Regions from separate parts of the Novosphingobium sp. GV079 genome, predicted to be linked through region 2. Evidence: predicted binding sites of a transcription regulator. Region 2 holds the regulator's gene; each other region holds the start of a gene.
What was found. Region 2 encodes LexA, which represses DNA repair genes until DNA is damaged. Its sites were predicted from a motif close to GTTCCNCNCTTGTTCT; they were not measured.

Region 1 (10,089 bases), on a different contig from region 2:
TCTTTGGCGCCACGGGGTGGAAGGTGGGCTGGCTCGTGGCCGATCCGGCACTGGCCACGGTGGTTGCGCGCGCGCACCAGTTCCTGACGTTTACCACGCCGCCGATGCTGCAATGGGCCGTGGCAGAAGGGCTGACCGATGATGCGCTGATCGATGCCCAGGTGGCCGATTGGGCGGCATCGCGCCAGGCGCTGCTGGAAGCGCTGGCCCACCATGGCTTTGCCACCCTGCCCGGCAGCGCCACCTGGTTTTCGTGCATCGATCTGGCGCAGAGCGGCGTGCCCCTGGATGATCGCACCTTCGCCACGCGCGCCGTCGCCGAAGCGGGCGTGGCAACCATTCCGCTTTCCGCGCTGTGGGAAGGCCCGCCCGCGCCGCGCCATATCGTGCGGCTGTGCCACTGCAAGCCGCCGCCCATGCTGCGCGCCGCCGTGGGAAAGCTCGCCGCGTGGCGCGATGGTTTGTGACAGGTTGAACCGCTCGTCCCGCCTGTCAAACCATCCGCAAAATTCCCTCTTGCGCGACTCGAAAGACAGGCGCAGCATCCCTTTATCGACAGGAAAACGTGCCGCCGATCAGCTGGTACAAGCCGATGATTTACGGCGCTATTTTCTTGAAGTGCAAGCCTTTTGCCAAACGGAACACCGGCCATGTCCGCTCGTGCCTTCACGGCATGGTGAGCGGGTGTGACGGCGCCCGCGAGGGGGCTTGCGGCAATGGTTTTGTGCGCAGCAATTCCGCCTTGGCTGGTGTCTGGACACGCGGCCTGGAACTGTTTCGCAACCACCATATGCCTGTCCTTTGCCCCGGCGGGGTCCGTCCCGTGCGTTCATGATCGGCGCGCGTGGGAGCGGTGCTTCGAGGCAAAGGCCACGCCCGTGATGCCGCCCGCAAGCGGCGTTGCGCAGCAGGTCAGGCCTCGCTCTTCCCCGAGCGGGCGATACGGACCGTGCACGGGAGCTTTGGCGCCGCCTGGCCATGCCGGACGCCGCCAACGGCCCAGGGGCTTCGTGCCCTGGAAGGCCCCCGCCCTCGGCCCGTCGGCCATGGCCGAACACAACGCCGGTTAAACGGCCACAGGCGCATTGGGGGCCGGCAGCGATGCCGGCCCCCGTTTTCTGTGGCTTATACCAACCTGCACGGTTTCCAACCCATGAGGATTGCGCTCCCCCGTTCGTTGGCGAGGAGCGGCCGCAGCAGCGATGTGGGAGCATCGTTGCAAGGTCGCGACAAAGTCCAACGGACGGGGGAGCGCAACCCTGCGGGCGCCTTCTGGCGACCTTCGGACTGCGTTGCATCCTTGGCATGATGCACCACATCACGCCGGCGGATGCGCCTTGCCGAAGGCCGCCAGAAGGCGTCCTCATGGGTTGGAAACCGTGCAGGTTGGTATTACCGTTTTCTTGGACAGGCGCCCCGTCATGCCCTACCGCGCGGCCATGGCCGAAAAGTTCGAACGTCATCGCCAGCCCTGGACTCCTGCTGAACTCCAGAAGCTTCACACCCTCGCCAAAAAGGGCATGGGCCTCAAATCCATTGCCAAGGCGCTCACCCGCACCGAGGAATCGGTCAAGGATCGGGCCAAGGCCGATGGCCTGAGCATTGCCAAGCTGCGTTGACAAGCTTGGGTTCAGGCAGTCCAATCAATACGGTGGGCCGTCGCAACTGCACCCTGTTTGCAAGGAAACCGTTCATGAATGCACGTGCTGCCAGCGTTATTCTGGGTCTTGGTGCCATGCTGATCGGCATGAGCCAGACGCCCGCTTTGGCCGAGGCTGATCCCGGCAAGAAGGCCTGCGTGCAGGAAGCGCGGCGGCTGTGCCCGGCCGAGATGAAATCGTTGAGCCGCAAGAAGGTGGAAGCCTGCATGATCGCCAAGATCAATGAGACTTCCCCCGTGTGCCACGCCGCGATGCTGCGCATCCGCGCAGAACGCCAGGCGGCCGCTAAGCGCTGATTCCGGCGCTGCCGTAGAGCGCGCTGTTCTCTGCCCTGATCCGCACCGTCAGCATGGCGGCGTTGAGCACGGTAAACAGCAGCGCCACCCACACCAGGCCAAACGTTAACGGCAACACCGCGATTTCGGCGGTCACCACCATATAGTTGGGGTGGCGCACGAAACGGAACGGCCCACGCTTTACCAGCGGCGCGTCACGCGTGACGATAATGCGCGTGGTCCAGCGCGGCCCCAGCGTGGCCAGCACCCACACCCGCAGCAGCTGCAGCACGGCAAATACCGCCAGGAGCGGCAGAAAGATCGGGCGGCCACCCACCGTGAACCACAAGACCGCCAGCCATGCGGTGTGCATGGCCACCATCACCGGATAGTGATTGGCGCCCACTTCGCGCGCCCCGTCCGCCATCAGGCGCGCGGTGTTGCGCCGCGCGATCACCAGCTCGCTCAGGCGTTGCAGTGTGACAAAGGCCATGATGGCATAGGCCGCGTTCATGCCGCGCACCGCAGCGTGAGCGACGACGCGGTAAACCCCGGCCCCAGCGCGCTCATCACGCAAAGCGGCGGCAGTCCCTCTTGCCGATAGCGATCCAGCACGAACAGCACCGTTGGCGCAGACATATTGCCGTGATCCCGCAAAACCTCGCGCTCCTTGACCAATGCGCCTTGGTTCAGAGCAAGGGCGCTTTCCAATGCATCGACCACCTTGGCCCCGCCGGGATGGCAGATGAAGCGATCAACGTCCTCGATCCGCAAGCCTTGCGGGGCAAGCATCTCCTCCATCGCCTGGCGCATTTCCTGCCGGGCAAAGGCGGGAATGGCCCGGTTGAGCACGACGCCCAGGCCGGTTGGCTCTGCCTGCCAGCCCATGATGTCGAGCGTATCGGGCCAGGTCTTTTCGGCGCTGGCGGTAATCTCGGCAAAGCCGCCCTCGCCGCTGCGCAGCACGCAGGCCGCCGCGCCATCGCCGAACAGCGCGGTCGATACGATATCTGCCTTGTCCGCCCGGTCGGTGCGCAAGGCCATGCTGCATAGCTCCACCGTCACGAACAGCACATGCGACCCCGGCGTGGCGCGGGCGAGCTTGCTTGCCAGGCCCAGCCCGGTTGTGCCGCCGGCGCAGCCCAGCCCGAACACCGGCACGCGCACCACATCGGTGCGGAACAGCATCCGTGCCATAGCGCGCGCCTCCAGGCTGGGGGTGGCGATGCCGGTGGACGACACGGTAACGATGGTATCCACCTGGTCGGCGCGCAGATCGGCCTGGGCCAGCGCCTGCTCCGCCGCCGCGACCCACAGATCGAGCGCCACCTCCAGATAGACCGCGCTGCGTTCGGCAAAGCTGCGTTCCTGGCGATACCAGGCCACCGGCCGCGCCAGTTGCCGGGTGTGGACACCGGCGTTGGTATAGACCGCGGCCAGCCGCTCGAAATCGGCGAAATGCCCGCCAATGAGCGTACGCGCCGTGGCGATCGCCTCTTCCTGGGGCAGGATATTCGGGGGAGTTTCGGTGGCAAGCGAGAGAATTGAAACGGGCAGCATCTACGGTATCGCCTGCAAGACCGGCGAACCGGTGAAAAAGGTGCAGCCCGAAACGATTTTGACGAGAGCGAGTTCCTTGCCTGCGATAGGACAAGGGCGATTTCGCACAGGAGAATCGATGGCTGGACGCATGGTTGGCACGGACGCCCCGAGCCTAGGCGAAAGAGACGGCGCAAGCTATCGCGAATGGATCGGCTTTATCCTGATGTGCCTGGGCATGTTCATGGCCATCCTCGATATTCAGATCGTCGCCACTTCGCTGCCCGCCATCCAGGCGGCGATCGGCATCGCGCCCGATCGCATGGTGTGGGTGCAGACCGCCTATCTCACCGCCGAAATCGTCGCGATCCCGTTGACCGGGTTTCTTACCGCGCGGCTCGGCATGCGCTGGCTGTTCGTGGCAGCGGCCTGCCTGTTCACACTGGCATCGGCAGGGTGCGCGGCCAGTAGCGGCTTTGCCCAGCTGATCGCCTGGCGCGTGGTCCAGGGTTTTGCCGGGGGAACGCTGATCCCGGCGGTGTTCGCCGCCGTGTTCCTGCTGTTTCCGCCGCGCAGCCAGGGCCTTGCCACCACGATCGCCGGCGTGGCGGCGGTGCTGGCGCCCACCATCGGCCCGATCGTGGGCGGGTGGATCACCCAGTCCTATTCCTGGCACTGGCTGTTTCGCGTCAACATCGTGCCCGGCATCGTTGCCAGCCTGGGGGTGTTGCTGTTCCTGCGCGGCAAGCAGACCGGCCGCCAGGCTGGCCGGCCGATAGACGCGCTGGCGCTGGTGCTGCTCGCCGCCGCGCTGGTGGCGCTGCAACTCGGCCTCAAGGACGCGCCGTCGCGCGGCTGGGCAGACCTGCGCGTGGTCGCGCTGCTTTGCGCGTCGGGCATCAGCGCGATCGGCTTTGTCTGGCGCACGGTGACATCCTCTGCCCCGCTGGTGGAACTGCGCTGCTTTGCCGATCGCAACTTCACCATCGGCTGCCTGCTCAGCTTCGTGCTCGGCTTCGGGCTGTTCGGCTCCACCTATCTCATGCCCTTCTTCCTGGGCCTGGTGCGCGAACACGGCCCGCTGCGCATTGGCGAGATCATGCTGGTAACCGGCTGCACCCAGCTGCTGGTCGCGCCGATCGCCGTCTATGCCGAACGCCGGATGGACCCGCGCCTGCTCACCGGTTTCGGCTTCGTGCTGTTCGCCATCGGCCTGCTGCTCAGCACCGGGCAGACTGAGCAGACCGATTTTCAGGCGATGATCGTGCCACAGATCGTGCGTGGGGCGGCGATCATGTTCTGCCTGCTGCCGCCCACCCGCATGGCGCTGGGGCGGCTGCCCGATCGGCTCGTGGCCGATGCCAGCGGGCTGTTCAACATGATGCGCAATCTGGGCGGTGCGGTTGGCCTGGCGTTGATCGACACCACGATCTTCAGCCGCGCCGCCACCGCCGGCAACCACATCGCCGACCAGTTGCGCGCCGGCGACGTAGCCACCGCCGTGCGCATCGGCATTCCGCGCGACGCTTTCCTGGAACAGCGCGGCCAACCGCTCGACGATTTCACCACCGAGATGGTGCGGCCCCTGGTGGAAAAGGCCGCGCTCGTTCCCGCCGTCAATGCCGCGTGGCTGCTATGCGGCGTGCTGGTCGCGCTCGCGGTCCTGGCGCTGTGGTTCGTGCGCCGGGACGCGGCGCTGCGCGACTGACACGGCTGGTCTGGTGAAGAGTGACGTCGCAGGCTAAGGGCGCTGTCGCAGCGGTGCGGCCAGGGCGTGCCAGCCCGCGTGCCCGCATCTCGGCAGACCGTCAGGATTTTGAAGCAGCATGAATTACCGCCATTCCTTCCATGCGGGCAACAGCGCCGATGTCGTCAAGCATGCCCTGCTGATCGCGCTGGTGCGGGCCTTGCAGCAAAAAGACGGCGCGCTGACCCTGATCGACACCCATGCCGGCTGCGGGATTTACGACCTGCGCGGCGATGCGGCCCAGCGCACCGGCGAGGCGACGCAGGGCGTTATGCGGGCCTTTGCCGACCAGAACCCCCTGCTGGACGACTATCGCGCCGCCGTGCAGGCCGTGAACGAGGGCGCGGAGCCACAGCTCTATCCCGGTTCGCCACGGTTTCTGGCGCAGCTGCTGCGGCCGCAGGATCTGCTGATCCTGAACGAAAAACACCCCGACGATGCCTGTGCCCTGCGCGGCGCAATGCGCGATACGCCCGCGGCCGTGCATCAGCGTGATGCCTATGAGCTATGGCTGGCGATGGTGCCACCCCGCACGGCGCGTGGGCTGGTCGTGGTCGATCCGCCCTATGAACAGACCGACGAACGCGCGCGGATCGTCACGACGCTTGCCGCAGCCCAGCGCAAATGGGCCCATGGCGTGACGGTGATCTGGTACCCGCTCAAGGACCGCGCCGCGCATGTCCGGTGGAAAGAACAGCTGCGCAAGCTGCGCATCCCGAAACTGCTGACCATCGAACATTGGCTCTATGATGCCGACCAGCCCGGCATCTACAACGGCGCCGGGCTGTTCATCGTCAACCCGCCCTACGCCTTTACCCAGGCACTGCCGCCCATGCTCGAAGCGCTGCGCGCCGCGCTGGCGCCAGAGGGGCACCGGGGCGAGCTATCAGCCGCCTGGCTGGGCGCGTGATCGGGCGGCCTGCGGCGTAGCCCCTCCCCGCACGGCGGCGAGGGGCTTGGCGCTCATCGCTTGAGCAACGGCGCCAGATAGTGGCCGGTGAAGCTCGCCTTGTTCTTGGCGACCTGTTCCGGCGTGCCCACGGCCACCACTTCGCCACCGCGCACGCCGCCTTCGGGGCCCATGTCGATGATCCAGTCGGCGGTCTTGATCACATCCAGATTGTGTTCAATCACCACCACGCTGTTGCCCTGCTCCACCAGGCGGTGGAGCACTTCCAGCAGCTTGCGCACGTCTTCGAAATGCAGGCCCGTGGTGGGCTCATCGAGGATGTAGAGCGTCTTGCCGGTGGAGCGGCGGGCCAGTTCCTTGGCCAGCTTCACGCGCTGCGCTTCGCCGCCCGATAGCGTGGTGGCCTGCTGCCCCACCTTGACATAGCCCAGGCCCACTTCGCCCAGCATGGCCATGCGATCGCGGATCGGGGGCACGGCCTTGAAGAACTCCACCGCGTCTTCGATCGTCATGTCGAGCACGTCGGCGATCGAGTGGCCCTTGAACTTCACCTCCAGCGTCTCGCGGTTATAGCGCTTGCCGCCGCATTCCTCGCACGTCACGTAAACATCGGGCAGGAAATGCATCTCGATCTTGATCAGGCCATCGCCCTGGCACGCCTCGCAGCGTCCGCCCTTGACGTTGAAGCTGAACCGCCCGGCCTTATAGCCGCGCGCCTGCGCCTCGGGCAGACCGGCAAACCAGTCACGGATCAGGGTGAACGAACCGGTATAGGTCGCCGGATTGGAGCGCGGGGTGCGGCCGATCGGCGACTGGTCGATCTCGATCACCTTGTCGCAATGCTCCAGGCCCTTGATCGCGTCATGGGCGCCGGCCACCACGCGCGCGCCATTGAGCACACGGGCAGCACCGGCCTGCAGCGTATCGATAGTGAGGCTGGACTTGCCCGAGCCGGACACGCCGGTGACGCAGCAGAACGTGCCGAGCGGAATCTTGGCCGTCACGTTCTTGAGGTTGTTGGCCCGCGCGCCTTCCACCACCAGGGACAAGCCATTGCCCTTGCGGCGCTTCTTGGGCACCTCGATCCGGCGCGCGCCGGTCAGGTATTGCCCGGTCAGGCTGTCGGGATTGGCGAGGATATCCTCGAGCGTACCCTGGGCAACGATCTCGCCGCCGTGGACGCCGGCCCCGGGGCCGAGATCGACGACATAGTCCGCCGCGCGGATCGCATCCTCGTCATGCTCTACCACGATCACCGTGTTGCCGAGGTCGCGCAGCCGCTTCAAGGTTTCGAGCAAGCGGTCGTTGTCGCGCTGGTGCAGGCCGATCGAGGGTTCATCGAGCACGTAGAGCACGCCCGACAGGCCCGAACCGATCTGGCTGGCCAGGCGAATACGCTGCGATTCCCCGCCCGACAGCGTGCCCGAGGTGCGATCGAGGTTGAGGTAATCGAGCCCGACATTGTTGAGGAAGCCAAGACGCTCGTTGATTTCCTTGAGGATCGCCTTGGCAATCTGGCTCTGCTGGCTGGTGAGCTTGCCATCGAGCGTGGCGAACCAGTCCAGTGCATCGCTGACCGACAGGCGCGTGCTGGCGGAAATGTCGTTGCCCGCCACTTTCACACTCAGGGCCTCGGGCTTCAACCGCGCGCCGTTGCAGGTTTCGCAAGGCTGCGCGGTCTGGAACTTGCCCAGTTCCTCGCGCATCCAGGCGCTTTCGGTTTGCAGCATGCGGCGATTGAGATTGCCGATCACGCCTTCGAACGCCTTGGAAACGGTGTAGCTCTTCTTGCCGTCGATGAAGGTCAGCGGCACGGCCTTGCCCGCCGTGCCATGCAGGATCACGATCTTCACCTCGCCCGGCAGCTTGTCCCACGGGGTATCGAGGTTGAAGCCGAAGTGATCCGCCAGGCTCGCCAGCACCTGCATGTAATAGGGGCTGGGCGGGTTGGACTTAGCCCAGGGCACGATCGCGCCCTGCTTGAGGCTCAAATGCTCGTTCGGCACCACCAGTTGCGGGTCGAACAGCAGCTTTTCGCCCAGCCCGTCACACGCCGGGCAGGCACCCTGCGGCGCGTTGAACGAAAACAGCCGGGGTTCGAGCGCATCGAGCGTGAAGCCCGAGACCGGGCAGGCAAACTTTTCCGACAGGACAATGCGGTTGTCGGGCAGGCCGGCGCCCTTGAGCTGGCCCCCCTTCACGCTTTTGGCGCCAGTGCCCTTCTTGGCCTTTTCCGGCGCCGCCTCACCATTCAATTCGGCCACGGTCGTATCGGCCAGGTCGATAAAGACCAGGCCATCGGCCAGCTTGAGCGCCTGCTCGAAACTGTCGGCCAGGCGTGTCTGGATGCCGTCCTTCACCGCGATGCGGTCGACCACCACCTCGATATCGTGCTTGTACTTCTTGTCGAGCGCGGGGGCGTCTTCGATCGCGTAGAGTTCACCATCGATGCGCACGCGGGTATAGCCCGCCTTCTGCCACTCGGCCAGTTCCTTGCGGTATTCGCCCTTGCGGCCGCGCACCACCGGCGCCAGCAGGTAGGCGCGCGTGCCCTCGGGCAGGGCCATCACGCGATCGACCATCTGGCTGACGGTCTGCGCGCTGATCGGCAGGCCGGTGGCCGGCGAATAGGGCACCCCGATCCGCGCCCATAGCAGGCGCATGTAGTCATAGATTTCGGTGACCGTCGCCACGGTGGAGCGCGGGTTGCGGCTGGTGGTCTTCTGCTCGATCGAGATCGCCGGCGAGAGGCCGTCGATGTGCTCCACATCGGGCTTCTGCATCATTTCGAGGAACTGGCGCGCATAGGCCGACAGCGATTCGACATAGCGCCGCTGCCCTTCGGCATAGATCGTGTCGAACGCCAGGCTGGACTTGCCCGAACCGGACAGGCCGGTGATCACCACCAGGCTGTCGCGCGGCAGATCGACATCGATCCCCTTGAGGTTGTGCTCGCGCGCGCCGCGCACGGAAAGGGTGGTCAGCGCGGAGCGAGCGGCGCCGGGCGCACGTGTGGGGGCGGTCGACATGAAGGGCAATGTTCCAGATTTGTTCGATTCACGCAAGCCTGTCGCAGCGCAGCAAGAACCGCGCAAGATGGCTCGGTGGGCAAGGGCGATTGGCCCCTGATGTGGGGAGCCGATCAGCCGATCGCAAGCGCGCGGGTGCGCCCATCGCCCACCCAGCGTGCCTTGACGCCCCAAACCCCGGCCAGCACGCCTTCGGCCAGCGCCAGGTGCGGCGCGCCATTGGCGGCCACGGTGCCACGGTCGAGCACGATGACATGATCGGCATGGTTCATCGCCAGGGCCAGATCGTGCAGTACCACCACCACGCCCACGCCCTGCCCCGCCAGACGGCGGAAATGGGCGAGCAGCGCCTGCTGGTGCGCCAGGTCGAGCGCGGCCAGCGGCTCGTCTGCCAGAATCCAGCGCGGCTGCCCGGCCAAGACCCGCGCCAGCAGCGCACGTGCCCGCTCACCGCCCGACAGCGTGCCCACCTCGCGCCCGGCAAGGCCGGTAAGGTCAAGCGCCTGCAAGGCTGCCATGGTTGCGGCCGCGTCGATCCGCATCGGTGTGCGGTGCGGCAGGCGGCCGAGCCGCACCAGCGTTTCCACCGTCACGTTCCACGCCACCTCACCTGCCTGCGGCAGATAGCCGATGGCAATGGCGCGTTCGCGCGCGGTCAGTTCGGCCAGGCGATGCTGGCCCAGCAACACGTGGCCACCATCGGGCTGTTCCAGGCCCGCCAGGGCCGAGAGCAGCGTGGACTTGCCAGCCCCGTTGGGCCCGCAAATCGCGGTCAGGCGCCCCGGCGAAAGCCCCACCCGCACATCGCGCAGGCGGCCCACCATGGTGAGGGCATCGGCAACAAGATCCATGGCCTCGGTGCCTCTCAAGCCAGGCCGCGCCGCAGGCGCAGCAGAAGATGCAGGAAGAACGGCGCGCCCAGCAGGCT
Region 2 (10,089 bases):
TCGAAGCCGCGGCGCGCGAGCACGGCATGGACGTGCTGGTCGAAGTGCATGACGAGGCCGAGATGGAGCGCGCCGCGCGCCTGCATTCCCGCCTGATCGGGGTGAACAACCGCGATCTCAAGCGCTTCGTCACCGACATCGCCAATACCGAGCGCCTGGCCCCGCTGGCGCCCGCCGGCACACTGCTGGTGGCCGAAAGCGGCATCAACACCCACGCCGATCTCGTTCGCCTGTCCGCCTGCGGCGCGCGCACGTTCCTGGTGGGTGAAAGCCTGATGCGCGAGGCCGACGTGGCCGCCGCCACCCAGGCGCTGCTGCAGGGCTGACCCCAGCTTGCCGCCGCCCGCACCGCGCAAGCTGTGGTTCGATGGCGGCTGCCGGCCCAACCCCGGCCGCATGGAAATCGCCGTCGTCACCGGCGGCCGCACTTGGATTGTCCCCGATTGCGGTGTGGGTGACAGCAATCGCGCCGAATGGCTGGCCCTGCTCGGCGCGATGGACCTCGCCCGGCAGCTTGGCGAAACTGACGTCGTGTTCTGCGGCGATTCCGCCTTCGTGATCGACCAGATCGCCGGCCGCACCGCCGCCCATCCCGCCACGGCCGATTGCCTTGCCGCCTATCGGAACGACCTCGTTTCATTTTCGCGCGTGCGGGTCCGCCATGTCGGCCGCGCGCAGAACCTTGCCGGCATTGCCCTTGAATATCGCCGCGCCGGCCTCGCCCCGCCACAGCCGCTGGCCGATCAACAGGGCTTGCGCCTTTCCCTGCGCATGGCATGAGCGTGGGATGACAGAGCTTACCCACCTCGATGCCCAGGGCCATGCGCGCATGGTCGATGTCGGCGCCAAGCCCGCCACGCAGCGCGTGGCCGTGGCGCGCGGTATGATCCGCATGTCGGCAACGGCGCTGGCCGCGATCCGCGATGGCACCGTGCCCAAGGGCGATGTGCTGGCCACCGCCCGCATTGCCGGGATCATGGCCGCCAAGAAAACTGGCGAGTTGATCCCGCTGTGCCACCCGCTCTCGCTCGATGCCGTGGCGGTGGAATTTGGCTTTGTCGATGGCGGCGTGGAATGCACCGCCACCGCCTCGCTCACGGCCAAGACCGGCGTGGAAATGGAAGCTATGACAGCCGCTTGCGTGGCCTTGTTGACAATCTACGACATGGCCAAGGCGGTGGACAAGGGCATGGTGATCGAAGCCGTGCGCCTGATCGCCAAGCGCGGCGGCAAATCGGGCGATTGGTCCGCGCCATGAATGCTCCGCCGCGCCAGCCGCCCCTGCCACTCGAACAGGCGCAGGCCCGGCTCATCGCCCTCGCCCCGCGCCTGCCGATCGACCATCGCGCCACGGCAGAGGCGCTGGGTCACTATCTCGCCGCGCCGCTCGTCGCCGCGCGCACGCAGCCGGCCACCGCGCTTTCGGCGATGGATGGCTATGCCCTGCGCAGCGCCGATCTGCCCGGCCCATGGACCGTGGTGGGCGAAAGCGCCGCCGGCCATCCCTATGCCGGCACGGTAGCGCCCGGCCAGGCCGTGCGGATCAGCACCGGCGCGGCCATGCCCGCAGGCGCCGATTGCGTGCTGCTGCAGGAAGACTGCGCGCGCGATGGCGCCGCGCTCGCCATCACCGGCACGCCGCCGCAACCGCCCTCGCGCCATATCCGCGCGGCGGGCATGGATTTTGCTGCGCAAGACCCACTGCTCCCCACCGGCACGCGGCTGGGCGCGGCGCAGATCGCGCTGGCGATTGCTGCCGGGCATGGCCACGTGCCAGTCTGCCGCCGCCTGCGCCTGGCGGTGATCGACAGTGGCGATGAGTTGGCCGCAGCCGGCCACGCCTTGGCCGCGCACCAGATTCCGGCCAGCAACGGCCCGATGCTCGCCGCGATGGCCGCCGCCCTGCCGGTGGACGTGCAGCGCATCGGCCCGGTGCCCGATCGGCTCGATGCCTTGGCCGCCGCGCTCGATAGCGTGCACGAGGCGGATATCGTGGTCACCAGCGGCGGTGCCTCGGTCGGTGATCACGATCTGGTTCGCCCCGCGCTGGAGGCAGTGGGCGCGCGCATCGATTTCTGGCGCGTGGCGATCAAGCCGGGCAAGCCGCTGCTGGTGGGGCAACGCAGCGCCAAGGACCGCGCCGCGCCGCAGGTGATCCTCGGCCTGCCCGGCAATCCGGCCTCGGCCTATGTCACCGCGCACCTGTTCATGCTCCCCCTGCTGCGCGCCGCGCTGGGTGCCGCCCAGCCGCTGCCCAGCCCGCTGCACATGCCGCTGGCCCAGCCGATGCCGGCCGGTGGCGGGCGCACCGAATTCCTGCGCGGCCATTGGGATCGCGTTTCCGTCACACTCGATCCGTTGCAGGATTCCGGCGCAATCGCCCCCATTGCCCGCGCCAATTGCCTGGTGCAGCGCGAGGCCGGCGCGGCGATGCAACCGGAAGGGAGCAAGGTGCCGATCTATCTGCTCGAATTTGGCGGATTTGCTTGACGGGTTCGGTTTGGTTGCTTATTCGTTCCGCATTCGTTCGCCATAGGAGACTTGCGGATGCTCACGCGCAAGCAGCACGAACTGCTCTCGTTCATCCAGACGCGCCTTGATGATTCCGGCATTTCCCCTTCGTTTGAAGAAATGAAGGAAGCGCTCGATCTCAAGTCAAAGTCTGGCGTGCACCGCCTGATCTCTGCGCTGGAAGAACGCGGCTTCATCCGCCGCCTGCCCAACCGCGCCCGCGCCCTCGAAGTGATCCGCGAGCCGGAAAGCCTGGCGACCAAGGCCGCCGCGCGCAATCCCGCGCCGCGCCCCACTGCCCCCGCGTCCGCCACCCCGCGCCCGGCGCCAGTGGCCGCGAACGACGTGATCGAAATCCCGCTCCACGGCCGCATCGCCGCGGGCGCCCCGATCGAGGCGATGGAGGGCTCGGCCATGCTGCCCGTGCCCGCCGCCCTGCTCGGTTCTGGCGAGCACTACGCGCTGGAAGTGTCGGGCGATTCGATGGTCGACGCCGGCATCCTCGACGGCGACTACGCCCTCGTGCGCCGCACCAACACCGCCCGCGACGGTGAAATCGTCGTCGCCCTGGTGCGTGGCGAGGAAGCGACTCTCAAGTACCTCCACCACGAAAAAGGCCGCATCCGCCTCGACCCGGCCAACGCCGCGTACAACCCCCAGTTCTACGCCCCCGACGAAGTGGAAGTGCAAGGCAAGCTGGCAGGGCTGCTGCGGCGGTATCATTGAGGGTGGTGGTAGAGGGGTTTGTGCTGAGTGAATAGGCATCTGCGTGCGGGCCCTTCAACGGGCTACTGTTGGGCGTGATTGCTCCATTGGGCAGCGGTCAACCTCCCCAGCCTGCCTCGCTCTGCGCAGGTTTCCTTGCGCCGGGTCGATAATACGCAATGCCTTTAAGTGTGGCTTTCCTGCCGTTCGACAGCGCCGGGTGGAACCTCAGCACTTGTTTAGAGCAGATATTCGGGGTTCGCCTGGGTGGTGCCGCCACTGCGACAGAGGCGGGGCCGTTAGCAGTCAGTCGGCATTGAAAGGACCAAATGGCGAAGCTACCTTCACAACTGTGCGGTGCGCGGTCGAAATAGAACTCGATCGCGCTAGGCGCGTGACACAGCAGACTTGGCCAAATCCACAAGCGATACGCATCGCTCCTTGAGCAAGAACTCACTCTCATCCGCTTCTGATGGCAACATGCAGAGAATGTGGAGTGGCAATTGTTCGCCGGCCGACCGCATTTCCGCTTTGAGGTTGGATAGCGCTTCACCGCCGGGGCCAATGACAAGAATGTCGATGTCTTTGCCGACCCCGTTCAGGGTCGAGCCGAACATATAAGCGTCGAAATTGGCAAAGGACCCGCAAAACGTCAGCAGATGAGCTGCAATTGCGCCAGCCTTCATGATCTCTGGTGGATGTAGTCCCTCAGCCCTTCCCACTTTATCACCTTGCATCCGAGCTCATTTCCCGCTTCGATCGCTTCTTTAGATGGGCTCCCGTTCGGGTTGATGTTCCACGCGACATCCATCGGACCAAACCGATCCCAAAGGCTGCGAACCGCATCGGCGGTAGGTTCGTACTCTGCGATCATGCCTAATCGGAAAACGACGCCATTCTTGAGAGTGACCTGATAGATGCGATCAAACTCGCGAGCGGCCTGGGCCACACGACCATATTGTCTAAGGAGGCGGTCCACGAAGAAATACGTCTTGTGTGACGCGGTCTTGGCCTTGCCATCCAAGGCAGCCGAAGAGAGCGTTCCAAAGCTGCCCCAGCCTACGCCATGATCCTGCAGAAAGCGGATCGCCTCGCCTTGCCAGACACAGCTGGACCGATAGCCGCAAAGGAAGTCCATGGCTGGAAATCGGTGCCGGTAATATGTGGCGGTTGCCAGGTCAATTGTCTCCCCGGGCGCTATGGCAGCTAGAACGTCCGGCTGTTCCGGGGTCATGACCCTGATCAGGTCGTCCTCCACATGCACTGCAGTAGATCGCCCTGGCTTTGCAAAGTTTGCGAGCGCATAGGTGATTTGCCAGTTCACGCGAATATGCCTTCCATTGCCGGAGGGAAGCGACTTGCGCGGCCAGCGGCGCCGCAGACATGGCGTTCGGACAGGCCGCGCACATGTTCCTGATATTCTGCGAAGGTCCGGCGCTCCTTGTCGGTTGCCAGTCCGAGGTTCGCCTCGATGATGGCCTGCATGCGGTAGTGGTTGGGTAAGATCACGCTCCTCACACGCTGCTCCCACGCCTTCGCAGCCTCGGACTCCGGATCATATTCGAACTCAGCTCCGTCCACAGGGGCGTATCGCTCCCAGATTGCACTGTTTTCGGAAAGGACTGCGGCGACTGCCTCGCGCACTTCCGCGCGCTCGTCATATGCCTTGATACCCTGCTTGAGTGCTAGGTTCGCAAGATGGGCCTGCTTCCAATCCAGGAGAAGCTGGCGGGGATGGGCATCGGGATCCTTGTCGACAATAGTATGGCAGGTCGGACACAATAGGAGCAGGTTGTCGAAGGAATCGGCATCGAAATCCCCATCCGGCCTATCCTCGTAGCGCGGGCCGGCATCGCCATGTGGGATAACGTGCGCCATCTCCGCGATGTGCTTGTCGCCTCCCAACTCAACCGGGAACAGGGCGTCGAGACATTCCGGCCGCTGACAGTGACCCGATGCCGCGGCAAATAAGCGCAGCCGTGTGGCCGCCGGTATAGCCTTGCGTTCCGCCATCAATCCCCCGCCCGATCCACCGATGCCCTCTGCAAAAGTGTCAGCAAATCGATCCCATGTCTAGCGATCCGCCGCTCAGCACAGAACCATATACCAGTTTCTCCGGTGGTTTCCTGCATTCGACGTGAGAGGCTTCTACCGCCCGAAACGAAGGGCTTGGCGCTGAGCGAATGGCTGGTTCTGGCGGAAACTGCCTTTCAAAGCCTCATGGGGAACGACACGTTTTGGTCAAAAGTAGGCGCTATCCACCTATCGCCCGGACTGTTGCGACAATCCAGAATACTGGGCAGGCTGCCCCAAAAATCAACACTGCCGTTACCCATCACCTGCCCTCCCCCACCCACGCCTCCGGCGTCGGAAACCAGCCGTGCTGGCCTTCCGTCTCCGCCACGGTCGTCAGCCGGCCTTGTGCTAGATAGATCGCCAGGCCGCCGGTCTGGCGCAGCAGGCGGCGGTCGGCTTTGAGCCAGCGGGGGTGGCAACTGGTAGGCAAGGTGCGATCGGCGATCACGATATCGGCGGCGGCGCAGGCGGTGGTGAGGGTCTGCCAGTCCACCTGGTCGCGGCCGCGGCTCATCAGCACGGTGTAGCGTCGGCCCTGGCGCACAAGCACGGCGCGGCAGAAGTCCGCGTTGCATTGCGCGCCGGGCCAGGTGTCAAGCGGGCGGGCCTCTCCCTCCAGCCCGGCGTTTTCGAGCAGCATCGAGGGGGTATAGTCGCTGCGCGTGGCGCGGAGCATCAGCAGGTTGGGCCCTTCTCCTGCCAGGGCGACGTGGTGCCCGTCACCGGTCACCAGCACATCGGGCGTCGGTTGCAGCACGGTCAATACCGCGCCTAGACCAACCGGCACCAGGCCCCACAGGCGCACCCGCCCGGTCCACAGCGCTAGCCACAGCAGCCCGCCCACCATCAGGCCAAAGACCCAGCCGGGCATGCCCGGCAGCAGGGTCACTGCGCCGGGCTGGCTGGCGCTGAGGTGGGCCAGGCCCAGCAGCGCATCGAGCGATTTGCCCACCGCCCACCACGCCGGGGCGCCCCACCCCGCCAGATCGAGCAGCAGGGCCAGCGCGATCAGTGGCATGGTAACGAACGTGGTGAGCGGAATGGCCACGACATTGGCCGCCGCGCCATAGATACCGGCGCGGTGGAAATGGAACAGCGCCATCGGCATCAGCGCCAGTTCGATCACCAGGCCCGTGGCCAGCACCAGCGCCAGATGCCGCACCAACCGCATCGCCCAGCCTTCGTGCACGTGGCTCAGGAAGCGCCGCACCGGCGCGGACGAATCGAACGCGATAATGGCGATGACCGAGCCGAAGCTCATCTGGAAACTGGGGCCGACCACGGCCTCGGGCCAGAACAGCATGACGATGAACGCGGCCACCGCCAGCATCCGCAACGACAGCGGATCGCGGCCCAGCGCCAAGGCCAGCAGGACCAGCAACGCACCCAGGCACGAGCGGATCGTGGGCACTTCCGCCCCGGTCAGCAGGGTATAGCCAATGCCCGCCAGCGCGCCCATCGCGGCCGCCGCCAGCGGCACGCGCAGGCGTAGCGCCAGAAACGGCACCAGCGCGAGCAGGCGCGCGGTGATGAGGTATACCGCGCCGACCACGGCGCTGACGTGCAGGCCGCTGATCGACAGGAGGTGCGTCAACCCCGCGTCGCGCATCGCATCTTCATCTGCCGTGGCGATGCTGCCGCGATCGCCGCTGGCAAAGGCGGCGGCGATCGCGCCCGGTGATCCACCCAGTTGCGTGCGGATGTGGTCCGCCAGGCGCTGGCGCACGGCATCGAGCCGCGTGCCCGGCGGCGCCGGCGCCAGCAGGGTGATCGCCCCCACGCTGCTGCCCGTGGCCATAAGGCCGGAAAACCACGCGCTGCGGGCAAAATCAAAGCTGCCCGGCACCATCGGCGGCGCCGGCGGCATCAGCCGCGCACGCAGGCGCACCCGCGCCCCGTCGGCCAGCGCCGAATCGTTTTGCCCGGCCGGCGCCAAGGGCACGTTGATCCGCACCTGACCGTCCCGCGTTTCGCCCGACAGCAAGGTTACCCGCGTCTGCAGGATCAGCCGCAAACGGCCCTGCGCCGCCTGGACCTGGCGATCGACCACCGTGCCATCGAGCGCCACCAGCATGGGCCGGGGAATCGGCGGGGTGCCCAAAAAGGCAGACTTGATCCAGATCGTGGCACAGCCGGCCATCACCATCAGCCCCAGCGAAAGCACGGCCAACCGCAAATGGGCGAATCGGCCGTCTCGATCGCGAGGCAGCACAAGCAGCAAAATTCCGCCGATTCCGACCATAAGGGCCAGCCACTGCCAGGGGCCTGGAAGCACCACCCAGGCGCAGATTCCCGCGGCAAACGCCACACTTAGCCAGGGGCCGCGTTCTGTGCCGCGCTGCTCGATCCACGCATTCGCATGCGCGAGCATGCTGGACAAACGCGCCGCTTTGGCCCAATGGCGCCCGAGCCCGTTCGGTCCCATATCAAGACCGGTTATCTGCGGGCCGGCACCGTTATCCCGGCCAAGCGCCGTTTGCGGATCAGGCGGTGTTGCAACAAGGCCGGCCATGCGCCGAATTGGAAGGAATGCGCCCTCGATGGCAAGCCAGACTGACACCGTTTCTGCAGGATCGGGTACGGCCAGCGCCAGCCCCACCCCAGCGGCACGCGTTGTCACCCGCTTTGCCCCATCGCCCACCGGTTTCCTGCATATCGGCGGCGCGCGCACGGCCCTGTTCAACTGGCTTTTCGCCCGCCACCACGGCGGCACCTATCTGCTGCGTATCGAGGATACCGACCGCGCGCGTTCCACCGATGCCGCGATCGAGGCGATCTTTGACGGCCTCAACTGGCTGGGCCTGGGCGGCGATGCCGAGCCGGTGTTCCAATTTGCGCGGTCTGATCGCCACGCCCAGGTGGCACACCAGCTGCTCGACGCCGGGCACGCCTATCGCTGCTATTTGACGCAGGAAGAACTGGCCGCGCGCCGCGCCAAGGCGCAGGAAGAGCGCCGCCCATTCCGCCTGGAAAGCGAATGGCGCGATGCCGATCCCGCCACCTGGCCGGCCGACAAGCCCTATGTCATCCGCGTCAAGGCCCCGCGCGAAGGCGAGACGGTGATCGACGACGTCGTTCAGGGCGCGATCACCGTGCAGAACGTGGAAATCGACGACTACGTGATCCTGCGCGGCGATGGTACGCCCACCTATATGCTCGCGGTGGTGGTCGACGATCACGACATGGGCGTGACTCATGTCATTCGCGGCGACGACCACATCAACAATGCGTTCCGCCAGCTGGTGATCATCCGCGCGATGAACGCGATCGAAGGTGGCTGGCCCGATCCGGTCTATGGCCATATCCCGCTGATCCACGGTGCGGATGGGGCCAAGCTGTCCAAGCGCCACGGCGCCCTGGGCGTGGACGCCTATCGCGACGAGATGGGCCTGCTGCCCGAAGCGGTGTTCAACTACCTGCTTCGCCTGGGCTGGGGCCATGGCGACGAGGAAATCATCAGCCGCGACCAGGCGGTGGAATGGTTCGACATCGCCAATGTCAACAAGGGCGCCTCGCGCTTCGATCTCAAGAAGCTGCTCAACTTGAACGGGCACTACCTGCGCGAAGCGGATGATGCGCGCCTGGCCGATCTTGTCGCGCCGCGGCTCGACGCGCTGGTGCCGGCTCATGACCGTGCCAAGCTGGCTGAGGCGATGCCGGTGCTCAAGGTGCGCGCGGCCGATCTTAACGAGCTGGCCAAGGGCGCGGTGTTCCTGTTTGCCCAGCGCCCGCTGGCGCTCGATGAAAAGGCGCAAGGCCTGCTCACCGCCGATGCGCGGGCAATCCTTGCCAAAGTGATCACCCGCCTTGAGGGCGCAAACGACTGGACAGCGGCCACGCTCGAGGCCAATCTCAAGCAAATGGCCGAGGAGCTGGGAGTAGGATTGGGCAAGATCGCCCAGCCCCTGCGCGCAAGCCTGACGGGACAAGCGACCTCACCTGGAATTTTCGATGTCCTGGTTCTCCTCGGAAAGGAAGAGAGCCTGGCCCGTTTGCGTGACCATGCCGCCTGACCAGGTGGCCCACAGAACATACTGTTTCTTTGTACAGGAGAGCCTAGCGTGAGCGACAATCAGGCTACTTTGACCATCGATGGCAAGACCATCGACCTTCCGGTCAAGAGCGGCACCATCGGGCCGGACGTCCTCGACATCCGTAAGCTTTACGGCCAGTCGGGCAAGTTCACCTACGATCCGGGCTTTACCTCCACCGCCAGCTGCGACAGCGCGATCACCTATATCGATGGTGACGAAGGCGTCCTGCTGCACCGCGGCTATCCGATCGGCCAGCTGGCCGAGCATTCCAGCTTCATGGAAGTGAGCTACCTGCTGCTGAACGGCGAACTGCCGAACCAGGACGAGCTGGCCAACTTCTCCCGCACGATCACGCGCCACACCATGGTGCACGAGCAGCTGACCAAGTTCTACAGCGGCTTCCGCCGTGACGCGCACCCGATGGCGGTGATGTGCGGCGTGGTGGGCGCGCTTTCGGCGTTCTATCATGATTCGACCGATATTGCCGATCCGCAGAACCGCACGATCAGCTCGCACCGTCTGATCGCCAAGATCCCCACGATCGCGGCGATGGCGTACAAGTATTCGGTTGGTCAGCCGTTCCTCTATCCGCGCAACGATCTGTCGTACACCGGCAACTTCCTGCGCATGACCTTTGGCGTTCCGGCCGAAGAATATGAAGTGATCCCCGAAGTCGAACGCGCGATGGATCGCATCTTCATCCTGCACGCCGACCATGAGCAGAACGCGTCGACCTCGACCGTGCGCCTGGCCGGTTCGTCGG
Region 3 (10,089 bases), on a different contig from region 2:
GCCCGACAGCGTCTTGTGCGTGTAGATGTTCGCCGGGATCGGCTCGATGCAGGCCGAGGTGCCGCCGCAGATGATCGAGATCGACGCGGTCGGCGCGATGGCCATCTTGCACGAGAAGCGCTGCATCACGCCCATGTCGGCCGCGTCGGGGCAGGGCCCGCGTTCCTGGGCGAGCAGCAGCGAGGCTTCGTCGGCCTTGGCGGCGATGTGGCGGAACATCTTGAGGTTCCACGCCTTGGCCATGGCGGATTCGAAGGCAATGCCCTTCTTCTGCAGGAACGAGTGGAAGCCCATCACGCCCATGCCGACCGAACGCTCGCGCGCGGCGGAATACTTGGCGCGGGCCATTTCGTCGGGCGCGCGGTCGATGAAGTCCTGCAGCACGTTGTCGAGGAAGCGCAGCACGTCTTCCACGAAGTGCTTGTCACCCTGCCACTCGTCCCAGGTTTCCAGGTTGAGCGAGGAGAGGCAGCACACCGCTGTGCGATCGTTGCCAAGGTGATCGATGCCGGTGGGCAGCGTGATTTCCGAGCAGAGGTTGGAGGTGGAAACCTTGAGGCCCAGATCGCGGTGATGCTTGGGCATCATGCGGTTCACGGTGTCGGAGAACACGATATAGGGTTCGCCGGTGGCCAGGCGCACTTCGACCAGCTTCTGGAACAGCGAGCGGGCATCGACCTTGCCGCGCACCGACTTGTCCTTGGGGCTGCGCAGCGCGAATTCGGCGCCATCGCGCACGGCTTCCATGAACTCGTCGGTCAGCAGCACGCCGTGGTGCAGGTTCAGGGCCTTGCGGTTGAAATCGCCCGAGGACTTGCGAATTTCGAGGAACTCTTCGATCTCGGGGTGCGAGATGTCGAGATAGCAGGCGGCCGAGCCACGGCGCAGCGAGCCCTGGCTGATCGCCAGAGTCAGGCTGTCCATCACGCGGACGAAGGGGATGATCCCGCTGGTCTTGCCGTTGAGGCCGACATTTTCGCCGATCCCGCGCACGTTGCCCCAATAGGTGCCGATGCCGCCCCCGCGCGAGGCGAGCCAGACGTTCTCGTTCCAGGTCTTGACGATGCCTTCCAGGCTGTCTTCCACCGAGTTGAGATAGCACGAGATCGGCAGGCCGCGGCCAGTGCCGCCGTTCGACAGCACGGGCGTGGCGGGCATGAACCACAGCTTGGAGATGTAGTCATAGAGCCGCTGGGCGTGGTCCTGGTCGTCGGCATAGGCATCGGCCACGCGCGCGAACAGATCCTGGTAGGTTTCACCGGGCAGCAGATAGCGATCGTCGAGCGTGTCCTTGCCAAAGATCGTCAGCTTGGCGTCGCGCGCGGCATCGGTGACGATGGTAAAGCGGCGCGGGTTGACCGACTTGGAATCGATTGGCTGGGCCTTTGCGGCATCGCTCGTCGCGCTGGCCATGATCGCGGCCGCGGCCGAAACCAGATCCGCGCTACCCTTGTCGTCTGCCTGCATGTCCACTGCCTTTGCTTCCGCCGGTTGCGCAGCCTTGCGCGTGGCCTTGGTTGCGGTTGCCGGGGTCTCCGGCGCGGCGTCGCGTTCGAGGGTGGCCAGGCCACCTTCCAGTCCCAGTTCGTCCTGCGCCATCACAGCCGTTCCATCGTTCATTTCCCCGGTCCTGAAATTCACGTTCCATTCCCCGTTTGCACGAGGCCCGCCGCGAGTGACGGACCGGATATTGCTGACACTGCCAATGGCCGCGCGATCCAGCATGTGCTGGCCCTTGCGGCCTGGCTTCGGTGGCACAACGAGAGACGACTCAACGCGCTCGCGATCATGCCATAAATTGAAACAGAAAGGGAACAGAATCCCTGTCTGCCATGCCGCGACGCCGAAAACCCAAGCAACGTCAAAGGCTCCGCCACGGTGGACGAGCCACATGCACCCTATATGGGGTGCATCCTGACATATAACTAGGTTTGGTTGCCCTCCGTGGCCACGACCACAACCCATAGTGCTTGAACCGGGTCTGGCAGGCAAGTGGCACATGCCCTCAAGGGCTACGCGATTCGTCGCAAGTACGATTCGCTTCGTCGCTGTCCCGCTCATGCTGCAGTGCAGCGACGCGCGGGCTTTCCAAGGCTTCAAGGGAAAAATGACGGGTCCGAAATATTTTTCGTACCCGCTGGCTTTGCTGTGGAAAATACGATGTCCAGAGGCACTGGCACGATATCCCCAGCCGCACTACCCATAGGGGGTGTACCAAGTGGAGGACCCCAGGGCTGGGCGGCACGCCGCTGCCGGGCGCGGCACCTTCGCACAGGAGGAACGAGTAATGCGCGATATCCTTTCGATGCTGCTGTCGGGGCTGCTGGTCGGCATCGCCGCCCGCTTTCTCTATCCCGGCGCAGTGGAGATTGGCCTTGCCCGCACGATCGCGCTGGGCATCGGCGGCGCGCTGGTGGCCGGCCTGGCATCGAGTCTGGCGGGACGCGGGAGCGTGAGCGAAGGGTTCAACCGCGCCGGTTGCCTCGCCTCGGTGCTGGGCGCGATGCTGTTGATCTATCTGGGCCGCCACTTCTGGTAATAGCGGCTTGATGATGGCGCGGCCGGGCAGGGGCCCCGCCGCCGGTCAGCCTGCCGCCGGTCAGCCGGGCACCAGGATGGTCTCGCGCGCGGCGGGCTGCGCCTGGGGGAAATCCTGGTTGTAATGCAGTCCGCGGCTCTCGCGCCGCGCCCGCGCGCTCTGCACGATCAAGTCTGCGGCCTGGAGCAGGTTGCGCAACTCGATCAGATCGGCCGTGACGCGCACATTGCCATAGTATTCGTTGATCTCGCTCTGCAGCAGGGCAATGCGATGAGCGGCGCGCTCCAGGCGCTTGTTGGTGCGCACGATGCCCACGTAGTTCCACATGAACCGGCGCAACTCGGTCCAGTTCTGCTTGATCACCACGTCTTCGTCGGAATCGGCCACGCGGCTTTCGTCCCAGCCGCGCACTTCGGGCGGGGGTGAAAACTCGTCCCAGCAATCGAGAATGTTGCGCGCGGCAGCATCGCCGAACACGAAGCATTCGAGCAGGCTGTTCGATGCCAGGCGGTTGGCGCCGTGCAGCCCGCTTTCCGAGCATTCGCCGACGGCATAGAGCCCGGTGAGATCGGTGCGCCCGGACAGGTCCACCAGCACGCCGCCGCAGGTATAGTGCTGCGCCGGCACCACCGGGATCGGCTCGCGCGTCATGTCGATGCCCAGACCCAGCAGCCGCTCATAGATATTGGGGAAGTGGCCGCGGACGAATTCGGGGTCCTTGTGGCTGATGTCGAGATGGACATAGTCCAGCCCCAGCCGCTTGATCTCGTGGTCGATGGCGCGGGCCACCACGTCACGCGGGGCCAGTTCCTCGCGCGGGTCGAAGCGCGGCATGAAGCGCTCGCCACCGCCGGGGAAGCCGGGCGGGATCTTGAGGTGCCCACCTTCGCCGCGCACCGCCTCGGTGATCAGGAAGTTCTTGACCTCCAGATTATAAAGGCAGGTGGGGTGGAACTGCATGAATTCCATGTTGGACACGCGGCAGCCCGCGCGCCAGGCCATGGCGATGCCATCGCCGGTTGCCCCGCGCGGGGCCGTGCTGAACAGATAGGTGCGCCCGGCGCCGCCGGTTGCCAGGATCGTGGCGCGCGCGGTCAGGCATTCGACCTTGCCGCTGGCGGTGTTGAGGGCATAGCAGCCCCACACGCGGCGATCGCCCTTGGGGTGGGCGCGGTGCCGATCGGTGACCAGGTCGATCGCCACCATGTCGGGCTTGAGCGTGATGTTGGGGTGCGCCATCGCCGCGCGGATCAGCGCCTGCTGCACGGCCGCACCGGTGGCATCATCGACATGGACGATGCGGCGGTGCGAATGGCCGCCTTCGCGGGTCAGGTGCAGGCTGCCGGCCTCTTCGTTGAACGGCACGCCGATTTCGCCCAAGCGGGCAATCGCCTCGGGCGCATGCTCCACCACGTATTCCACGGTTTCCCGCCGGTTGAGGCCACATCCCGCGATCATCGTGTCGCGCACGTGATCCTCGAAAGTGTCACCTTCGTCCAATACGGCGGCGATGCCACCCTGAGCCCACGCGGTTGAACCCCCGTCGAGTCGGCCCTTGGCCAGCACCATGACGCGGCAGCGTTCGGCCAGAACCAGCGCGGCGGTAAGCCCGGCTGCGCCCGAGCCGATGATGAGAACGTCGTGCCCGCTCATGGCTGGGCCGTGCGAGGAAAAGGGGTCAGGGTGTTCACGCGCGCCTCTTTGCCCGCGCGGGCCCGGTTTGAAAAGTGATTTGCCGCTGGGTGGGCCGTGCCGATAGCGGGCCTGGACGGGAGATGTATAACTTAAGATATAGAAATCTTATAATTTCGCTTCATTTTCATCAGATGGAATGTTAAGAATGCGGCATCTGAAAAGTGCCTTCGGAGTCAGGCGGAAAATGATGTTCGGTCGTGTCCTGTGCCTGTTCAACCGCCATCGCCCACAGCGGGATAAAGTCGCATGGGATGGCTTCAACTACAATTCCGAATGTGTCGATTGCGGTAAGCGGATCTATCGTCGGCAAGGCGGCGGCTGGCGCGCTATGCGGGCGCCAGCGCTGGACGAAAAGGGCGCCGAGGCCCAGTAACGACAGGGTTTTCCCGATGCAAAAAAGGGGGCGCGGCCACAATGGCTGCACCCCCTTTTTGCTGGGCACTTATGGCGCTGCGGCGGCGTCTCAGGCGCCGGCGGTCAGGCTCACGAACACGTCTTCCAGATCGGCCTCGCGGGTCGACACGTCCAGAATCTGCACGCCCATGCCCTGGACCAGGGCCATGACTTCGCCCGCGTTGCTGCGGTCCTTGTCATAGGTGATTTCCACCTGTCTTTCGTTAAGGGTCGCCTTGATGAAGGCGGGATGCTGTGGCGCTTGCACCAGCGGCTTGTCCAGCGTCAGCACCACGACCTTTTCCCGTGCCATGCCAACCAGTTCGCGCGTCGGCTTGTTGGTGATCAACCGGCCGTGGTTGATGATCGCGATGCGGTCGCACAGCTGCTCGGCTTCTTCCAGGTAGTGCGTGGTCAAGACCACGGTCACGCCGCCGGCATTGAGTTCGCCCACCAGTTCCCACAGCTGGCGGCGCAGTTCCACGTCCACCCCGGCGGTCGGTTCGTCCAGCACCAGCACGGGCGGGGTGTGGACCATGGCCTTGGCAATCAGCAGGCGGCGCTTCATGCCGCCCGACAGCGAGCGGGAATAGGCCTTGGCCTTGTCGGCCAGGTGCACCGCGCGCAGCAGTTCCATCGAGCGGCGCAAGTGCTTGGGCACGCCATAGAGGCCAGCCTGGATATCGAGCACTTCGATCGGCGTGAAGAACGGGTCGAACACGATTTCCTGCGGCACGATGCCGATCGCCGCCTTGGCGTTGCGCCGGTCGGCATCGATATCGTGGCCCCAGATTTCCACCGTGCCCGAGGTTTTCAGGACCAGGCCCGCAAGCGTGTTGATGAGCGTGGACTTGCCCGCGCCATTGGGACCAAGCAGACCGAAGATTTCCCCGCGCGGCACATCGAAGCTGACGCCTTCGAGCGCGAGCTTGGCCGGCGCCTTGCCCGTGGCGGCATAGCGCTTGACCAGGTCGCGGATGCGGATGGCGGGTTCGGCGGCGGTTTCGGCGATGGAGGCGGGGGCGTTCATGCCGCGCTTCCTGCCTCCACTTGGCGGCAAGGTAAAGGCTTCAATGGGGCAAAACGGCAATTGTGCGGCGCGGTGGCATTTGCTAGGCGGCGGGGCATGATCCAGCCTCCCGAAACGATCTTCACCGATGCCACCCGCGTCAGCTGCGACGGGTCGAGCGGCATCCGCACGACCGGCGCTTTCAAGCCTTCCGCTCTTGGCCACCCGCGCGTGTGGCTCGAGATCGACGAGAAGGGCTATGTCGAATGCGGCTATTGCGACAAGCGCTTCGTGCTCAAGGGCGGCCCGGCCGACACGCCTATCGATACAGGCGCCACGCAGGCCGCCTGAACCGGCGCTAACCGGTTGCGCCGCACCAATTGTGGCGCACCGGCAGGTCGCCGCTGGCCAGCGGCCCTGCGCGTGCCTATATCGGCGGGATGACGCTTTCTGCCGACACCCGCTCGCTGCTCTATCGCCCCGGCCTGCTCACCCCCGATGACGCGCAACGCCTGGTGCGCGGCGCGCTGGGCGCGTGCGATGATGGCGAGCTGTTCCTGCAATTCGTGGCCAGCGAAAGCTTTGGCTTTGACGACGGGCGCCTGAAGACGGCCGACTATTCGCGCGATGCCGGCTTTGGCCTGCGCGGCGTTTCGGGCGAGATGACCGGCTTTGCCCATGCCAACGAGGTGTCGGCCGCCGCGATCGCTCGGGCGGGCGAAACGCTCAAGCTGCTCGATCGGGCCAAGGGCCAGCCGGCGCCGCCACCGCGCAACAACAACCGCCATCTCTACACCGATGCCTCGCCGCTCGATGGCGTGCCGTTCGAGGCCAAGGTGCGTCTGCTCGAACAGATCGATGCCGCCGCGCGCGCCCGCGATCCCCGCGTGGTGCAGGTCTCTGCCTCGCTCTCAGGCTCGTGGTCGGTGGTCGAGGTGGTGCGCGCCGACGGCTTTGTCGCGCATGACGTGCGACCGCTGGTGCGGCTCAACGTGTCTGTCGTGGTCGAAGAGCATGGCCGCCGCGAAACCGGCTCGTTCGGGATCGGTGGGCGGCGGCTCTATGACGATCTGTTCCTGCCCGAGACCTGGAGCCGCGGTATCGACCAGGCGCTGCACCAGGCGCTGACCAATCTTTCCGCGGTGGCAGCACCGGCGGGCGAGATGACCGTGCTGGTCGGCCCGGGGTGGCCCGGCGTGTTGCTGCACGAGGCGGTCGGCCATGGCCTGGAAGGCGATTTCAACCGCAAGGGCACCAGCGCCTTTTCCGGGCGAATCGGCCAGCGCGTGGCGGCGCCCGGCGTGACCGTGGTGGACGATGGCACGCTGCTCGGCCTGGGCGGGCAGGGCCGGCGCGGCTCGCTCTCGATCGACGATGAAGGCACGCCTACCCAAGAAAACGTTCTGATCGAGGATGGCATCCTCAAAGGCTATATCCAGGATCGGCTCAACGCCCGGCTGATGGGTGTGGCGCCCACCGGCAATGGCCGGCGCGAAAGCTATGCCCATGCGCCGATGCCGCGCATGACCAACACCTTCATGCGCGGCGGCAACGATGATCCGGCCGAACTGCTGTCGCGCGTCAAGGACGGCATCTTTGCTAAGTCGTTCGGTGGCGGCCAGGTGGATATCACCAGCGGCAAGTTCGTGTTTACCTGCACCGAGGCCTATCGCGTCAAGAACGGCAAGCTGGGCGATCCGATCAAGGGCGCCACGCTGATCGGTGATGGCCCCACCGTGCTGACGCGGGTGACCGGGATCGGCAACGATTTCGCGCTGGACGAAGGCGTTGGGGTGTGTGGCAAGGGCGGCCAGAGCGTGCCGGCCGGCGTGGGCCAGCCCACTGTGCTGGTCGATGGGCTGACCGTGGGGGGCACGGCCTGACCTTCCGCATTTTTCAGGTGGAGTTCAGCGCCGGCATGGTATTCTGACTGTCAGCAATTAGAGACACGCAAGACCAAGAGGCGAATCATGATGAAGCAGGCAAAAATGCTGGCTCTTTCGCTCGCCGTGGGCAGCATGGCGCTGGCCGGAACCATGGCCGAAGCCAAGCCGCGGCTGACCCCGCAACAGGAACTGGACAAGCGCCTGGAAGGGCGCGTGCCGGGCAAGCCGGTGGATTGCATCTACATGCCCACCGTTGCCGGATCGCAGGTCTTTGACAAGACCGCGATCGTCTATGATTCGGGCCGCACGCTCTATGTCCAGAAGCCGCGCACCGGCGCCGAATCGCTGCGCAGCGATGATATCCTGGTCACCCGGCTGACCGGTTCGGAACTCTGCGCGATCGACACGGTGCAACTGCGCGATCGCACCAGCGGTTTCTGGCGCGGGTTCGTCGGGCTCGACAAGTTCATTCCCTATACCAAGCCCGACAAAGTGGCGCAGGCGAACTGACGGATAGGCCAATCGATGGTGACGACGCCGCGTTTCTGGGCGCAGGATCTGCTGCATTTCTGGTTCCGTGCGTTGTCACCCCAGGCCCGCTTTGCCAACGATCCCGCAATCGACGCGGCGATCGCCGATCGTTTCGCGCCCTTGCTCGGCCCGATCGCAGCGCAGCCGCTCACCGAGTTGGCCAAGGATCGTGACACGCTGCGCGCGGCGATCCTGCTGTTCGACCAGGTGCCGCGCAATGCCTTTCGCGATAGCGCTCAGGCCTTTGCCTATGACGATCTGGCCCTGGCGCTCACCCGCGTTGCCCTGCACCGGGGCTGGGATCGCGGGCTGGACCGCGATGCGCGGCAATTCCTGCTGATGCCCCTGATGCACAGCGAAGACCGGGTGGTGCAGCGCGAAAGCGTTGCCCGCTTCACCGCGCTGGGCAGCAGCTATATCCGCAGCTTTGCCGTGGCGCACGCGCGCATGGTCTGGCGCTTTGGCCGCTTTCCCTACCGCAACGCCGTGCTCGGCCGGGTGAGTTCGGCGGCGGAAAAGCGCGCCGTGGCTGCCGGCAACCATTGGTAGCAATTGCCGCGCCAGGCCATTATGCAGCCTGGCATGACGACGCTGCGCCTTGCCACCCCCGCTGATGCCCTGCCGCTGGCCGACCTTGCCCGCCGTGCGATTTCGGCCAAGTTCGAGCATCTCTACAAGCCGGAAGATTTTGCCGCGTTCATGGAAGAGGCGCATAGCGACGCGGTAACGGCGCGGCAGATCGCTGATCCGGGCATGCGCATCGCTGTGATCGAGGATGACGGGCGCTTGGTCGCGTTCTGCAAGCTGGTGCTCGATAGCACGCTGCCGCGCGACTATACGCACCCGCAAAGGCCGCTGGAATTGAAGCAGCTCTACACCGATCCCGCCTGCATCGGCGGCGGTTTGGGGCGGCAGCTGATGGATTGGGCGATGGCCACCGCGCGCGATCGTGGCGCCGACGAGATTCAGCTCACGGTCTATAGCGACAACCCCGATGCGCAGCGCTTTTACCACCGCTTTGGCTTTGAAAAGATTGCCGATATCGAATTCTGGGTGGGCAACCACTGCGACCCGGAATTTCTTTACGCCTGCAAGCTCTGATCACCCTTCATGCCGGGTGGCCATGGCGCGGGGCACACGGTATAAGCCGGCAGCATGAGCGAGATCCGTCCCTGGCGCACCATCGTGCGCCGCAAGAGCCGCCAGATCATGGTGGGCAGCGTGCCGGTCGGGGGCGATGCCCCTATCACCGTCCAGACCATGACCAACACGCCCACGGAAGATGCCGTGGCGACGATAGACCAGATCCGCCGCTGCGAGGATGCCGGGGCGGACCTGATCCGCGTGTCCTGCCCCGACGTGGCGAGCACGGCGGCGCTGGGCAAGATCGTGAAGGCATCGCGCATTCCGATCATCGCCGACATCCATTTCCACTACAAGCGCGCGCTCGAAGCGGCTGACGCGGGCGCTGCCTGCCTGCGCATCAACCCCGGCAACATCGGCTCGGCCGATCGCGTGGCCGAAGTGGTGCGCGCGGCCAAGGCCAATGGCTGTGCGATCCGCATCGGCGTCAATGGTGGCAGCCTGGAACGGCACCTGCTGGAAAAGTATGGCGAGCCGTGCCCGGAAGCGCTGGTCGAATCCGCGCTTGATCACATCAAGCTGCTGCAAGACCACGACTTCCACGAATACAAGGTGGCGGTGAAGGCCTCTGACGTGTTCCTGGCGGTATCGGCCTATATGGGCCTGGCTGAAGCGGTCGATTGCCCGCTGCACCTGGGGATCACCGAGGCCGGCGGCTTGATCGGCGGCACGGTCAAATCGGCGATCGGCATCGGCAACCTGCTGTGGGCCGGGATCGGCGATACCTTGCGCGTTTCGCTGTCGGCCGAGCCGGAAGAGGAAGTGCGCGTCGGCTTTGAAATCCTCAAGAGCCTGGGCCTGCGCACACGCGGCGTGCGCGTGGTGTCGTGCCCCAGCTGCGCGCGCCAGGGCTTTGACGTGATCCGCACGGTCGAGGCGCTGGAAGCCCGGCT

Region 1: uvrA (excinuclease ABC subunit UvrA) is a predicted target of LexA. The motif match lies at 9,172-9,187, and genes of this name have one in related genera.
Region 3: C8K14_RS12485 (ribonucleoside-diphosphate reductase subunit alpha) is a predicted target of LexA. The motif match lies at 1,801-1,816, and genes of this name have one in related genera.

Annotation. Positions count from the first base shown of each region.
Region 1 covers NZ_QBUE01000003.1:237,697-247,785, forward strand. The annotation lists gene C8K14_RS04925 (aminotransferase class I/II-fold pyridoxal phosphate-dependent enzyme) at 1-467, shown strand, start outside; gene C8K14_RS04930 (SANT/Myb-like DNA-binding domain-containing protein) at 1,440-1,619, shown strand; gene C8K14_RS04935 (hypothetical protein) at 1,652-1,957, shown strand; gene C8K14_RS04940 (isoprenylcysteine carboxyl methyltransferase family protein) at 1,947-2,450, opposite strand; gene C8K14_RS04945 (type III polyketide synthase) at 2,447-3,496, opposite strand; gene C8K14_RS04950 (DHA2 family efflux MFS transporter permease subunit) at 3,615-5,183, shown strand; gene C8K14_RS04955 (23S rRNA (adenine(2030)-N(6))-methyltransferase RlmJ) at 5,302-6,132, shown strand; gene uvrA (excinuclease ABC subunit UvrA) at 6,186-9,161, opposite strand; gene C8K14_RS04965 (ABC transporter ATP-binding protein) at 9,275-10,012, opposite strand; gene C8K14_RS04970 (iron ABC transporter permease) at 10,027-10,089, opposite strand, start outside.
Region 2 covers NZ_QBUE01000012.1:64,808-74,896, reverse strand. The annotation lists gene trpC (indole-3-glycerol phosphate synthase TrpC) at 1-326, shown strand, start outside; gene C8K14_RS15420 (reverse transcriptase-like protein) at 334-780, shown strand; gene moaC (cyclic pyranopterin monophosphate synthase MoaC) at 788-1,258, shown strand; gene C8K14_RS15410 (molybdopterin molybdotransferase MoeA) at 1,255-2,490, shown strand; gene lexA (transcriptional repressor LexA) at 2,548-3,237, shown strand; gene C8K14_RS15400 (nucleotidyltransferase domain-containing protein) at 3,603-3,902, opposite strand; gene C8K14_RS22900 (hypothetical protein) at 3,899-4,540, opposite strand; gene C8K14_RS15390 (HNH endonuclease) at 4,537-5,229, opposite strand; gene C8K14_RS15385 (ComEC/Rec2 family competence protein) at 5,552-7,663, opposite strand; gene gltX (glutamate--tRNA ligase) at 7,833-9,305, shown strand; gene C8K14_RS15375 (citrate synthase) at 9,354-10,089, shown strand, end outside.
Region 3 covers NZ_QBUE01000008.1:158,179-168,267, forward strand. The annotation lists gene C8K14_RS12485 (ribonucleoside-diphosphate reductase subunit alpha) at 1-1,620, opposite strand, end outside; gene C8K14_RS12490 (GlsB/YeaQ/YmgE family stress response membrane protein) at 2,288-2,539, shown strand; gene nadB (L-aspartate oxidase) at 2,600-4,192, opposite strand; gene C8K14_RS12500 (hypothetical protein) at 4,380-4,607, shown strand; gene C8K14_RS12505 (ABC transporter ATP-binding protein) at 4,698-5,657, opposite strand; gene C8K14_RS12510 (zinc-finger domain-containing protein) at 5,754-5,987, shown strand; gene tldD (metalloprotease TldD) at 6,077-7,519, shown strand; gene C8K14_RS12520 (hypothetical protein) at 7,610-8,032, shown strand; gene C8K14_RS12525 (DUF924 family protein) at 8,048-8,602, shown strand; gene C8K14_RS12530 (GNAT family N-acetyltransferase) at 8,636-9,154, shown strand; gene ispG (flavodoxin-dependent (E)-4-hydroxy-3-methylbut-2-enyl-diphosphate synthase) at 9,209-10,089, shown strand, end outside.